2 regions of the Enterococcus sp. DJ147D b genome follow, and region 2 is predicted to be linked to the other one. Evidence: predicted binding sites of a transcription regulator. Region 2 holds the regulator's gene; the other holds the start of a gene.

Region 1 (7,207 bases), 220 kb from region 2:
AAATACGAAGGCAACGTATTTATCAACAGCAGATATTCAGTATGAGTTATTTAAAGAAAAAGAAGAAACTCCTCGATTAAGTGGAAATCAAGCGATTGGATTTGCTCCTAATAGCGGTATGACATACTTGATCTTTTTAGAGGGGCAAAAGTTCGAGGAGGGAACATACCGCTTAAAAACAACGGTTAGTAAAGAAGAGTTTCATTGGAGTGAGGAAACATTATTTAGGGTGACTAAGAAGACATCTGACTCTTACAATAGAAAAGATGTTTCAATCGAAGAACCCAAAAATCCGTTTCCATGGTTGATGTGGCTAGGGATTGGAATAATTTTCGGATTGATTGCAGTAATTGTCTGGTTGTTAAACAAGTTACGAAATAAACAAACAAAATGAATAAAGTTTGAATCAGAAAGCTGGGACAGTGTGGCGTTCCAGTTTTTTTGTGTGGCGTTTAGAAAGTTCTTTAAAATAAAAGTGTTCTTGCTTAAGATAGGATAAAAAGAGAAAGTGTTTTGTATGATAGTGCGCATTTAGTAGAAGCTGACTACTTGGCACTATAACTTTTATTCAAAAAAAGCATAAATTTTTCATTTTATGCAATTTATCACTCATTTATACACAATTCTGCCTTTTCTCGAAAGTAGTGCTATGGTATGATAATGAAGAATTTTGAAAATTTACATAATTTCTGATCTGTTCTTTAAAGTTTTATTATGATTAAAGTGGGGAATTGCTGAATAAATTGTTGTATGAGAAAATATTTTAGAAAATGTGAAACAGAGGTGTACTATGAAGCGGTGGCAAAAAGTAGTTTTAGCTTTTCTCGGAGTTTTTGTTCTTTTGATTGTCGGACTTTCGGCATATGGAATCAAATTTATGGGTGAAGCAAATCAAACAGTCAACAAAATTTCAAAGGATTTAAATCGAGTTTCAACTAAACGATCGGACAAAGTCAGTATTGACGATCGAGAACCATTTTCCGTTTTATTACTCGGACTAGACACTGGTGGCTTAGGACGGACAGAACAAGGTCGTTCAGATACCATGATGGTTGTAACAGTTAATCCAGAAAAGAAAACTTCAACAATTGTCAGCTTGGATCGTGATATTTATACGAATATCGTTGGTTATGGAACAGTGGACAAATTAAATCACGCCTATGCATTTGGTGGGGTCGAAATGGCAATGGATTCGATTGAGCAATTGTTGGATATACCACTTGATCATTATGTGACGATCAACTTGGATGGAATGAAAGATTTGATTGATGCAGTTGGTGGGATTGAAGTTAATAATAAAATTGACTTCACACTAGATGGAGTCCACGTACCTGTTGGCAAACAAAAGCTAGACGGTGAGACAGGATTAGCCTATGCCAGAATGCGCCATGAAGATCCAGAAGGGGACATCGGTCGTCAACGCCGTCAACGTGAAGTTGTCACGAAAATCGTCAATAAAGTTCTAAGTCTAGATGGTGTGAGCAATTATCAAAAGATTTTAAAAGCAGTTGAAAACAATGTGAAGACGGATTTGGAATGGGACGATATGTTAGATGTTGCAACGAATTATACTGCAGCATTCAATAAAATCGACCAAGGACAGCTACAAGGGGAAAGCACAACAATTAATGAAATTTATTATCAAATTCTTGGTCAAAATGAGTTATTGAAAGTTCAAAACAAATTGAAAAAACAATTAGATTTGAAAACAAGTAGCACGTTGCCTAATTTGAAAAATGATAATGCGTATCAAATGTTCTATGATGACTCAGAAGATGGGACGGGTCTAACTTCAAGTAGCACTGTCACCGATGGTAATGACTATTCAAATAATTATTCAAATGACTATTCCAACAGTTATTCAGACAATTATTCATCCACCTACTCAGATGGTAATGGGGATTATAACCAAGACTACAATCAAGACAATGGATATGGTACTGAAAATAACTACGATCAAAACAATAATCAAGAAAATTATGAACAATATACACCGGAAGATACGAATCAATACAATTATAATGGAAATTATTAAATAAAAATGAATCGCCCCACTAAAAGTCGTCAGCCGATTTTTAGTGGGGCGATTTTTATTAATAGATCGTAAATGAGACAATTTTTATCTGTTTATTTTTTAGTTAATTTGACAACGACTTCACAGCGAGCAGTTTGTGGAAACATGTCGACTGATTGCAAGTAGTCGACTTCATAACATTTGGTTAATTCAACTAAGTCACGAGCCAAGGTTGAAACATTACAAGAGATATAAACTAATTTTTTGGCTGGATGTTTCAATAAAGATTGAATTAATTTAGCATCCAAACCAGTTCGGGGTGGATCAACGATAATTCCATCAGGAGTAAATCCTTCTTCGAGCCATTTAGGTAAAAGTTCTTCTGCCGTTCCGACTTCATAACGAGTATTGTCGTAGCCCAAACGTGTTGCATTTTTTTTCGCATCCTCAATTGCTTGGGGAACAACATCCATTCCGCGAACTTCTTTTGCATATTTTGCAACGCTTAACCCAATTGTTCCTACACCACAATACGCATCCACAACTGTTTCATCTTTTTCGATGGCTAACGCTTTGATTCCTTCTTGATAAAGAATTTTTGTTTGTTCTGGATTCAGTTGGAAAAAGGCGCGCGGTGATAAATCAAAAGTGACTTCGTTGATTCGTTCTTCGATTGCTTCTTTTCCCCAAAGATGAATCGTTTCGTCACCCATTACTAAAGAAGTTTTTTGAGGTTGAACATTTTGCATAATGGAAACTACTTCAGGCAACCGTTCGTTGATTTCACGAATCAGTGCATTTTTTTGTGGAAACTTTTGACTTCGAGTAATAAAAACAACTTGCAGTTCTCCTGTCTGGATCCCAACACGAACCATGATTGTCCGAAAAATACCGCTATTTGTTCGTTCATCATAAATAGGTAGATCATATTTATTTAACAAGCGAACGACTGTATTCATCACTTTTTGTGTTCGAGGTTCTTGAACCAAACAATCAGTCAGTGGAACTAAATTATGTGAATTCGCTTGATATAAACCAGCCTCGATTTGGTTGGTTTTTTTGTTTTTTCTTAACTGAAATTGAGCTTTATTCCGATAGCGCCAAGGGTCTTCCATGCCAATCGTTGGTAATAAAGGAAAATGACGGAAGCCAGCAGGTTTGAATTTTTCAAGTGCTTGTAAAAGCAAATCTTTTTTGAAATCGAGTTGTGCATGGTAGGCTAAATGTTGTAATTGACAACCACCACACTCGTAATAAACAGGACAGGGAGCGACGACGCGTTGGCTACTTGATTTTTTTACTTTCACAAGTTCTGCTTCTGCATAACGAGATGTCGCCTTGGTGATTTTCACAAGTACTTCTTCCTTTGGTAAAGCATAGGGAACAAAAATAATCAATCGTTTGAAGTAGCCAATGCCTTCACCATTGATACCAAGTCGTTTAATTTTTAAAGGAACTGTTTGTCCGGTTTTGACAATTGTTTCTGTCATAGGTATCTCCTTTTTTTCGTTTGATGTGGGTCTATTCTATCACAAAATCGCTGTCGGCGGGGAGTTTCTATGATATGATAGAGAATATATGTTCGAGGAGGAGTTTCATGATAACAGTGACGAGGATCAGCAAAGGCAAGGGCCCTTTTTACCAAGTCGATTTATCTGTTGGCGAGCCACTACATGTTTCAGAAGATGTTTTAATTCGTTATCGTTTACTAAAAGGACGAGAGTTAGATGAGGAACTAATCAAAGAAATCAAAAAAAGTAGTGGAGAAGACTTTGGTTTTCAGCAAGCATTGAATTATTTGAGTTACCAATTACGCTCAGAAAAAGAAATTCGTACTTATTTAAAAGAAAAAGAAATCGTTCAAGAAGATCGAAATAAAATCGTTGCACGATTGAAAGAATTAGATTTGATCAATGATCTTGTTTATGGGGAAAGCTACGTCCGAACGCAGATGCGTCTGAGTGACAAAGGACCCAGAAAGTTGAACCAGCAGCTACAGCAAAAAGGGCTAAAACCAGAAATCATCGAGCAAGCATTGAGCCAATATCTTTTTGAAGACCAAGTGGAAGTTGCCGGTATCGCCGCACAAAAAGCATACAAAAAAAATCATGGAAAAAGCCAGAAAGAGCTCTTACGAAAAATTCAACAAAATTTAATGACCAAAGGCTTCAACTCAGAAGTGATCCAGCAGGCAATTGCCCAATTGCCACAAGAAGTGGATGAGGAAGCAGAGTATGAATTGTTGGTAAACCAAGGCGAAAAATTATGGCGAAAGAATGCACGTTTTGATTTAACAAAACGTAGGATGAAAGTCAAACAGAGTCTTTATCAAAAGGGATTTAATCTGGACTTGATTCAACGATTTATTTCAGAAAAGGAAGCAGAAATCAGTGAATAAAGAGTGGGAAAACTGGTCAACAGAACAGACAAAAGAATTTCAGAAAAAATTTATTGAGTGGTATGAAAGAGAAAAAAGAAATTTACCTTGGCGCTATAATCGCGACCCATACCGTATCTGGATCTCAGAGATTATGTTACAGCAAACGCGCGTCGATACAGTCATCGATTATTTTTATCGGTTTATGGAGTGGTTTCCAACAATTGAAGCGCTAGCTAATGCACCAGAAGAAAAATTATTGAAGGCTTGGGAAGGACTAGGGTATTACTCTCGTGCTCGAAATATTCAAGCAGCAGCGAAACAAATCATGAGTGAATTTGGCGGGGAAATGCCGCAAACAGTTGCTGAAATCAGCTCTTTAAAAGGAATTGGTCCTTATACGACGGGAGCGATTGCTAGTATTGCCTTCGATTTGCCTGAGCCCGCAATTGATGGCAATGTGATGCGAGTTGTGAGTCGTTTGTTTTGTATTGAAGACGACATTGCAAAGGCGTCTAGTAGAAAAGTTTTCGATGAAGCAGTTCGAAGTATTATTGACGAAGAACATCCGGGAGAATTCAATCAGGCATTCATGGATTTAGGTTCAGCTATTTGTACACCAACTTCTCCAAAATGTGAGAGTTGCCCCATCCAATCTTTTTGTTTAGCAAATGAGCGTGGAATTCAAACTAACTTTCCTGTGAAAACAAAAAAAGCTAAGCCAAAAGATGTGTATTATGTGGCAGCAGCAATTCAAGATCAAGCAGGAAGCTTTTATTTGGAAAAACGGACAAGCCAAAAGTTATTGGCAGACATGTGGACGTTTCCGTTAGTTGAAGTCACACTTGAACGGTATCAGGAACTTCAGCAGGAATGGGCATCAGCCATTGACAATCAACCGAGTTTATTTGATGAGTTGCTGATTGCAGAAGAACAGAGGGATTTACCTTTTGCTCACCAGGAGACAGTTGTTTGGCAAAAGCGACATTTAGGTGAGGTAGTTCATGTGTTCAGTCACTTAAAATGGCATGTCCTTTTGTTTTACGGACGAGCAACAAACGTGACCACTCAACTGTTGCCAGAATCAGAAGCCACTTTGTGGATCGAGGAAGCAAAGTTTGCTCAATTTGTTTTTCCAAAAGTTCAAATGAAATTGGTAGACCAACTTGAGAAAAATCGAAACAATAGTAATCCTTCCTAGGCAAAGAGAAAGTTTATTGATATAATAATTACGATGTCGGTGTAATGAACACCCAAACACAAAGCACAAGATGCTGCTTAAGGAAGGGTTGCTATGGGAGTTCCAAAAGAAGGAGAGTTTGTCACGATCCAAAGTTACAAACACGACGGCAAATTGCATCGAACGTGGCGTGATACCATGGTATTAAAAACAAGCGAACACTCAATGATTGGCGTGAACGATCACACTTTAGTTACCGAGTCTGACGGTCGGCGTTGGGTAACGCGAGAACCAGCAATTGTGTATTTCCACAAAAAATACTGGTTTAATGTAATAGCAATGATTCGTGAAAAGGGGGTTTCCTATTATTGTAATCTAGCTTCACCTTTTTTATTAGACGATGAAGCCTTGAAGTATATCGACTATGATTTAGATATCAAGGTATTTCCTGATGGAGAAAAACGTTTGTTAGATGTTGATGAATATGAAATGCACAGTAAAATCATGCATTATCCTAATGACATCGACTTCATTTTAAAAGAGAATGTGAAGATTTTAGTTGACTGGATCAATAATGAACAAGGACCTTTTTCTGAAGGCTATATTGATATTTGGTATGATCGTTATAAGCAATTGTCGCGAAAGTAAAACAAAAAAGAACAGCAGGCTAGAGAAAAAATTCTTAAGCCCGCTGTTTTTTTATTGCTGTGACATTTTCTTTCGCATATGTAGATGAGGCATTCCTGCATCTTCAAATGGTTCGCCATAAATTTCATAGCCTAGCTTGGAATAAAAATTCACAGCAGTTTCTTGAGCACCTAAAAGAATGGTGTTGTAGCCTTGATTTTTAGTGAATTCTTCTGCTTCCTTCACTAAGTAATTTCCTAGACCTTGTTGGCGAAAATTTTGAAGGATCGCCATTCGTTGCAACTTCATTTTTCCATTGTTTAATGGCAGTAAACGAACTGTCCCACATGGTTCTTTTTTTTCAGAATAAAGGACAAAATGAATACATCTTGCCTCATCTTTATCGATTTCTCGTTCAAGCGGAACGCCTTGCTCAACGACAAATACCTGATGTCGAATGCGAACAGCATCTAAATAAATCCCACTTAACGTATCTCTTGTTTGTACGATTTTCATTCTACAATCACCTCTTATTGTTTTTTAGTATACTGGAAAGCTTCTGAAATGAAAAGTCGTGATAATCATTCCAGAAAAAAGAAAAGTTAGAGAAGAATTTTCAAACGAGATGCGCTATACTATAAAAAAGAGAAAAGGAGGAAATCGATTGTTTGAAAAACTGAGAAATTCCAAATTGATGTTTTGGTCTTTTGAATTATTGATCTTGGCTACATTGATTTTGGTTTCTTCAAAAATCAATTTTATATTTGAACCCATTGGGACATTTTTTTCAACTTTATTTGCGCCAGTTTTAATTGCTGGATTCTTGTATTATATTTTGAATCCTATTGTTAAACTGTTGATGCGAATAAAAATCAAACGAACCTGGGCAGTCGTGCTTGTATTGCTGATGCTACTGACAGCAATTATTTGGATTTTACTGAGTGTGATCCCAAATCTGGTACAACAAATTTCTTCATTGGCTTCAAACATGCCTGACTTCATCAAACAA
Region 2 (7,207 bases):
ACACGTTTTAATTCATGACCAGCACCAGTGATTGTTCCCCCTGTTCCAATTCCTGAAACAAAAGCATCTAACCCAGCCACTCCAAAAGCAGCCTGAATTTCAGGACCAGTAGTCTTTTCATGGATTTCAGGATTGGCTGGATTTTCAAACTGAAGTGGTAAGAAATAATTATGTTCTTTAGCTAAACGTTCTGCTTCTCTGATGGAACCAGAAATACCGTCAGCACCAGGTGTTAAAATTAATTCAGCCCCGTAAGCTTTCATTAGCAAGCGACGTTCCATACTCATTGTTTCAGGCATTACGATAATCACTCGATAACCCTTAGCTGCCCCAACCATCGCTAAACCAATTCCTGTATTACCAGAAGTTGGTTCAATAATCGTGTCACCAGGTTTCAACCTTCCGTCTTGTTCTGCTTTTTCAATCATACTTAAGGCGATCCGATCTTTCACGCTGCCCCCTGGATTGAAGAATTCTAATTTAACATAAACTTCTGCAGAATCCTCTGGAACTATTTTGTTTAATTTAACGATTGGTGTTTCTCCAATCAAATCAGTAATTGCTTGATAGATTTGTGGCATGAAACTCTCTCCCTTCGACCTGTCTTTACTTCTTTATCATAATACAATCAGATACTATCTGGCGAATAATTCGTCTTAAAACAGGCGACAAAAAAGTAGTTTAGACAAAATATCTAAACTACTTTTTAAGAAATTTCGTGTCAAAAAATTAGTAACTTAAACGATTAAACAGATAGCTCTTGTCCAACCATTAATGAATAATCACTTAATCCGTTCTTTGCCATCAACTCATCGATAGACATCCCAAATTTTTGTGCAATCCCCCATAGTGAATCACCAGAGACAACTGTATATGTTTGACCAGTGCCAGTTGACTGAGTATTTCCACCATAAGTTGTTGATTGCGTTGTAGATGAAGTTGTCGTTGTGGTTGTGGTTGTTGTCGTGCTTGAAACAGAAACAGTTGATGGTGTATCAAAACGTGTTAAGTTGTATGTGCTGATCAATGAATTTAATTTTTCTCCATAAGTTGGATCAGTAGCATATCGGCCTGTCAAATAAGCCGTAGCATCATAAACACTGGTTGTGTTACTTTTCCAAGCTCCTGAGTAGTGATAGTCGCCAGTTGAAAAACTAGTTGACCGTAACACATTCGCATGGTCTTGGAATGATTCCCAATAAGAAGAATATTTACGGAATGGTTCATTCATTGTCACCCATTGACCATTTAAATATTCTTTTGTTGGCATATAAACAACAGCACCATTATAACTTCCCTTAACACCAAATAGATTATAGTTTGGTGCACTTGCTAATCCAGATGTTCCATAAGCACTTTCAAGCAATGCTTGCGCAATCATCACAGAAGCATATAAATCATTGTTGGCGGCAACTTCTGATGCAGACCAACCAATTTGGTTAATAAAAGACTGAGGATCAGTTGTCGTTTGGTTTGTACCTTGTTCATCTGCATGTGCACTTTGTGGTGCTGCTGTAACCATCATCGGCCCAACCAAAAGACTTGTTCCCATTAATGGAGCAATGGCTTTTTTATTAATCACCATAGGTTTCTTCGTCTTATGATGACGGGCGCTACGGGTTTTCAGCTCTTGCATTCGTATTCCTCCTCAAAATAAAAAAACTTTAAATAAAAGTTTTCTCCTTAAAACAAACTTAATTAAGTAAATTATACGTTTATTTTGACAAAATCTCAATTTATTCTGGACGTTTTCTGCTTATGTAACACAATTGTAATGTAAAAGAAATCAAACAGTAACTTTACTTCCAATAAAACAAGCCGGGAATTTCTCCCAGCTTGTTCTTATTTTAATTAAATTATTTTATTCTTATAATTCTTCGTAAGTTTTCACAACGTTTTCGACTGTAAAACCAAATTCTTCAAGAATAATATTTCCTGGAGCTGATGCACCAAAGTGATTAATGGTGATTGTTGTTCCTTCTGCCCCAACATAACGTTCCCACCCAAATGGTGCAGCTGCTTCGATTGCGACACGTTTAGTTACCGATTTTGGCAGAACACTCTCTTTGTATTCGGAAGATTGTGCTTCAAACAAGTCAAAGCTTGGCATTGAAACGACAGAAACGTCTTTACCATTTTCAGCTAAAACTTTTTGTGCTTTAACTGCTAAATCAACTTCAGAACCAGTTGCAATCAAGATACCTTCTGGTGTTTCACCTTGTGCTGGAGAAAGTACGTAAGCACCTTTTTTCACCATGTCATCGGCCTTTTCTTTTGTTGACGGAAGAACTGGTAAGTTTTGACGACTTAACACTAAAATAGTTGGTGTTTCTGTTGATTCCATCGCAATTTTCCAAGCAGCACGCGTTTCATTACCATCAGCTGGACGTACAACATGTACACCTGGCATACAACGAACAGAAGCAAGTTGTTCGATTGGTTCATGTGTTGGACCGTCTTCACCCACTGCGACTGAATCATGTGTTAATACATAAATAACTGGTGCTTTTTGAATGGAAGCAAGACGAATAGCTGGACGTAAATAATCTGTGAATACAAAGAATGTTCCACCATAAATACGTGTACCACCGTGTAATTGGATTCCGTTCATCGCTGTTGCCATGGCAAATTCACGAACACCGAACCAGATGTTTCGTCCTTCATAATTCCCTGGTTCAAAATCAGTTTCAGTAGCAACCATTGTGTTGTTTGAGCCAGATAAATCAGCAGAACCACCCCATAAGCTAGGAACTGCTTTTGAAATTGCTTGGATCATATCTTTACTTGATACACGACTTGCTTGGCTGTGACCTTCATCATAACTTGGCATCTCAGCATCCCAGTTTTCTGGTAATTTTCCAGCAAACGCATCTTCAAATTGTTGTGCTAATTCTGGATAAGCGTTTTTGTAATTAGCAAATTTTTCATTCCATTGTGCTTCTGCTTTTTCGCCCTCTTCGACCATTTTTTCATGGAAACGAATAGCTACTTCTTCAGGCACTGTGAAATCTGGGTAATCCCAACCATACACTTCTTTTGCCATCTTGATTCCTTCATCACCAATCGGTGCGCCATGGACAGAAGATGTTCCTTCGTTAGGTGAGCCATAACCGATAACTGTTTTCACTTCAATTAGTGTTGGTTTTTCAGTTTCCTTTTTAGCTGCTTCAATTGCGTTAGAGATAGCTTCTAAATCATTTCCATCTTTCACTAGGATATGTTGCCAGCCATACGCTTCGTAGCGAGCGCCAACGTTTTCTGTGAAGGCTTTTGAAGTTGGGCCATCAAGTGAAATATCATTTGAATCATATAAAACAATTAATTTTCCTAATTTCATGTGTCCAGCCATAGAACTTGCTTCTTGAGACACACCTTCCATTAAATCGCCGTCACCACATAAAGCATAAGTATAATGATCAACAATATTAAAGTTTTCTTTATTATAAGTTGCTGCAAGGTGTGCCTCTGCCATTGCCATACCAACAGCCATGCCGATTCCTTGACCTAGTGGACCAGTTGTTGCTTCAACGCCATCTGTATGATGGACTTCTGGATGTCCTGGTGTTTTTGATCCCCATTGACGGAATTGTTTCAAGTCATCAATTGTTACTTGATAGCCAGATAAGTGGAGTAAACTGTACAACATAGCTGAACCATGCCCAGCAGAAAGTACAAAACGGTCACGATCTACCCAATTTCTCGAAGTAACAGGATTTACTTTTAAATGTTTTGTCCAAAGTGCATATGCCATCGGTGCAGCACCCATCGGTAAGCCTGGATGACCTGAGTTTGCTTTTTGTACAGCTTCAATACTTAATGTACGGATTGTGTTAACGCCTAGTTGATCAATTTTGTCGAACAAAAGAACCCCTCCAATTTAGGTTTTTTTTACTGTAATTCATTTCATGCTCATTTTAGCGGATACAGTTCAAAAAATCAATGCTTTTTTGGTATTTTTTACCAAAAACCACACTAACGGTCATGTAACCCTTTTTCTTTTTGAATTTCTTTTAATTTATCTGGTGTCACATCATTACCTTCTGGATCAACGATTTTCATTCCTTCAATATGATGTCTCATGCCAGAGCGAAAAGCTGTCAAATATTCTTCTCTCAATAAAATCTGTTCTTTTTCTTCTTCTTTTGAAAGTCCTTCAGCTTTTTTCTTTTTGGCTAATTCATTAATACGTGCAATTTTTTCAGGTGATAACATTATCAGCCCTCCTTTTTTCTCTTCTTATATTATATAAAAAAACCAAAAAAAACAACTAGCGATCTCTATTTACATACGAACATTTGTTTGAAACAGCGCTTTTTATGTGGTATTATTTAATTATTAAGTGAAAGAAGGTGTACTTTGTGGCCCGACAAACTGAAACACGACAAATCGAAGTCTTACGTTATATCCACGAACAAGTGACCCGTAAAGGATACCCACCAACTGTTCGTGAGATTGGTGAAGCTGTTAACCTTTCTTCAACATCAACTGTCCATGGACATTTAGCACGATTAGAAAAAAAAGGATTCATTTTACGTGACCCGACAAAGCCACGAGCAATCGAACTAACTGATTTAGGGTTAGATCAAATTGGGATCAAACCATCTACTATTCCAATGCTCGGAGTAGTCACAGCTGGTGAGCCGATTCTTGCAGTTGAAGATGCCTCCGACTTTTTTCCTGTTCCACCAAATTTAACTTCAGAAGAAGGCAGCTTATTCATGCTGACCATTCGTGGTGAAAGTATGATCAATGCAGGAATTTTAGACGGGGATAACGTCATCGTTCGAAAGCAAGAAAGTGCTAAAAACGGCGATATCGTCATTGCTATGACAACAGAAAATGAAGCGACTTGCAAAAGATTCTATAAAGAAAAAAACCATTTCCGTTTACAACCTGAAAATGACTTATTAGAACCAATCATTTTAGATGAGGTCTCTATCTTAGGTTTAGTAGTTGGTCTCTATCGTAGCCACATTTATTAATATAATTAAACCAAAGAATTGCAGTAAAACTTCTGCAATTCTTTTTTTATTGATCTTACCTCTTTACAAACCGAACAAACATTCGTATAATGATTTTACGAACGAATGTTCGCATAAATAAATGAGGTGAGAATTCATGAAATCAATTAGACGTATTGGCTTGGTATTACTGGTTTTATTCTTAGGTATTTTGATTGGCAATTTTGGGATCCAACCGGCATTGATTATTTTTCTTCCGTTATTCACATTATGGTTCATGTTGTGGGACGAAAAAAAATATCGTCAAGCCGAACAGCGTAGGCTTCATGAAGAACATTTCTATCATGAACATTACTTACGCTCTCGGCAATCTTGAAAGAAAAATAAAGGTAATTAATCGTTCGTTACAATCATCTATTGGCTATTATACTGAAGGCAATTGCTTGTCCTTTACTTTGACTAATCCAAAGTATTCATTCAATAAGAACTATTATTCCCCTATCAAAAAAGACGATCAAAATTTTGATCGTCTTTTTGCATTTCTTAATTAGTTGACTCTTTTTTTAATTCCCATGAAGCATCACTACCTGGTACAGATTGTGTCCACCATTTAGCAAGATATTGTTTGCCATTGTAATTTACAAGATCTCCTGCAACATATGTCCCGCCTTGATAATAATCTACACTCCCGTCCTCATTTTTTATTATTTCTTTTTCCCAAACTTGTGCAGATCCTGGAGTATCCCCTTTTGTCCACCATTTAGCCGTATAAGTTGCTCCTTGATAGGTAACTTTGTCTCCTTTCACGTAAATCGTTGTTGAGGAATAGTTAGGTACATTTTCTTTTTCTTTGACTGTTACAGTAATTGTTTGCGTTGTCTTTTCACCTTTGCTGTCAGCAACTGTATATGTAAGATCATTTGTTCCAACTTTTGAAGTGTCGACATTTCCTGTCACAACTATTTTTGATGTTAGGTCACCATCTTCTTGATCGTTCGCTGTTACGCCAGCTAGTTTATCAAAGGTTGCACCAACTTCAATGATTTGATCTTTCAAACCAGAAAAAATTGGTTTCGTATTCGCATTAGGGTCCACTACTGTAATCGTCCGAATCTTTTCTGAATGGTTTTTCTGACTGTCTACCACAGAATAAGTTATTTGGTATTCACCAGCCTTTGAAGAATCCACCGTTCCAGTCGTCGTGATTTTAGCCGTTAGATCTCCATCTTCCTGATCAATCGCAGTCACGCCCGCTAAAGCATCAAAGGAATCATTCAACTCAATTGTTTCATTTGTTGCTCCTTTGATTACTGGTGCTTGGTCTCTTATGCCTGCCTCTCCGTCAAATTCACCCATAATTTTTGAAAATTCATAGGTTTCTTGTTCGAGTCCAGTATTTTTTAAATCTTCATTCAAATCATTGTCCCGATTCAACGACCAGAAAGAAAGCATGCCAATTTGTTTTTCATTTGCATATGCTAACAAGGCTTTAGCATCAGATTGAGTAAACGTTTCGTTTGCTTGACTTGATTTTCCTACCCACGGCGTCAAACCAATTTTCTGATATACTTGCGCGTCTGTCAGGTCTTGATTGGCATCACTATAAATTCGTTTTAATTGTCCAGCTAAGCTTTCTGATGCTTGTTCAACATATGTATAGTATGTATTTGTTGGCCCTGTAACAAATGCAGGTCCAAAACACATTGTCATGATATTCACACCATGAACCTCAACCTTTTTCTGAACAGCATCTTGTAGCACATTGTATGCGTCATTGTCTGTCCCTTCACCTACTAAACCAGTCGGTAAAACAGGGAACGTATACCAAACGTCAGGTGCTTCATCACCCAGCTTATCTTGCATGATTTTGATTGCATCATTATTTCTTTGCCAAGCTTCTTTATCACGTACATGGGCACCTTCGATATCGAAATCGATTGTTGTTAATCCGTAATGTTCGACAATTTCAATGTATTTATTCGCAAGTTCTTCAGCATTATCATAGACATCTTGAAGCGGCGTGCCGTTTTCTCCACCAAATGAAACTAACACATCCCCTCCTTGTGCGCGGAATTCTTTGATTTGTTTAGCAAATGCAGTGACAACTGAACCGTTTGTTCCGGTACCATCTACATTATAGTACCCGCCAAAAGAAGCCGTCTTAGGATTACTTGGATCTGATACAATAAATCCGATATTTGCATAACTGATCTGTGATTTCTTCACTTCTTGACCAAGAGGATACA

Evidence for each region. The regulator LexA, encoded in region 2, represses DNA repair genes until DNA is damaged. The targets are predictions, from matches to a motif close to CNAACANNTGTTNG.
Region 1: the regulator LexA is predicted to act here: its motif matches at 3,586-3,599, upstream of recX (recombination regulator RecX).

The regions. Positions count from the first base shown of each region.
Region 1 covers NZ_CM177104.1:1,698,951-1,706,157, reverse strand. The annotation lists gene AC4BD1_RS08115 (WxLIP family cell surface protein) at 1-394, shown strand, start outside; gene AC4BD1_RS08110 (LCP family glycopolymer transferase) at 791-2,035, shown strand; gene rlmD (23S rRNA (uracil(1939)-C(5))-methyltransferase RlmD) at 2,128-3,504, opposite strand; gene recX (recombination regulator RecX) at 3,612-4,412, shown strand; gene mutY (A/G-specific adenine glycosylase) at 4,405-5,592, shown strand; gene ntdP (nucleoside tri-diphosphate phosphatase) at 5,686-6,219, shown strand; gene AC4BD1_RS08085 (GNAT family N-acetyltransferase) at 6,271-6,714, opposite strand; gene AC4BD1_RS08080 (AI-2E family transporter) at 6,863-7,207, shown strand, end outside.
Region 2 covers NZ_CM177104.1:1,479,600-1,486,806, forward strand. The annotation lists gene cysK (cysteine synthase A) at 1-581, opposite strand, end outside; gene AC4BD1_RS07020 (glucosaminidase domain-containing protein) at 746-1,636, opposite strand; gene tkt (transketolase) at 1,868-3,862, opposite strand; gene AC4BD1_RS07030 (DUF896 family protein) at 3,973-4,212, opposite strand; gene lexA (transcriptional repressor LexA) at 4,359-4,982, shown strand; gene AC4BD1_RS07040 (hypothetical protein) at 5,119-5,337, shown strand; gene AC4BD1_RS07045 (immunoglobulin-like domain-containing protein) at 5,505-7,207, opposite strand, start outside.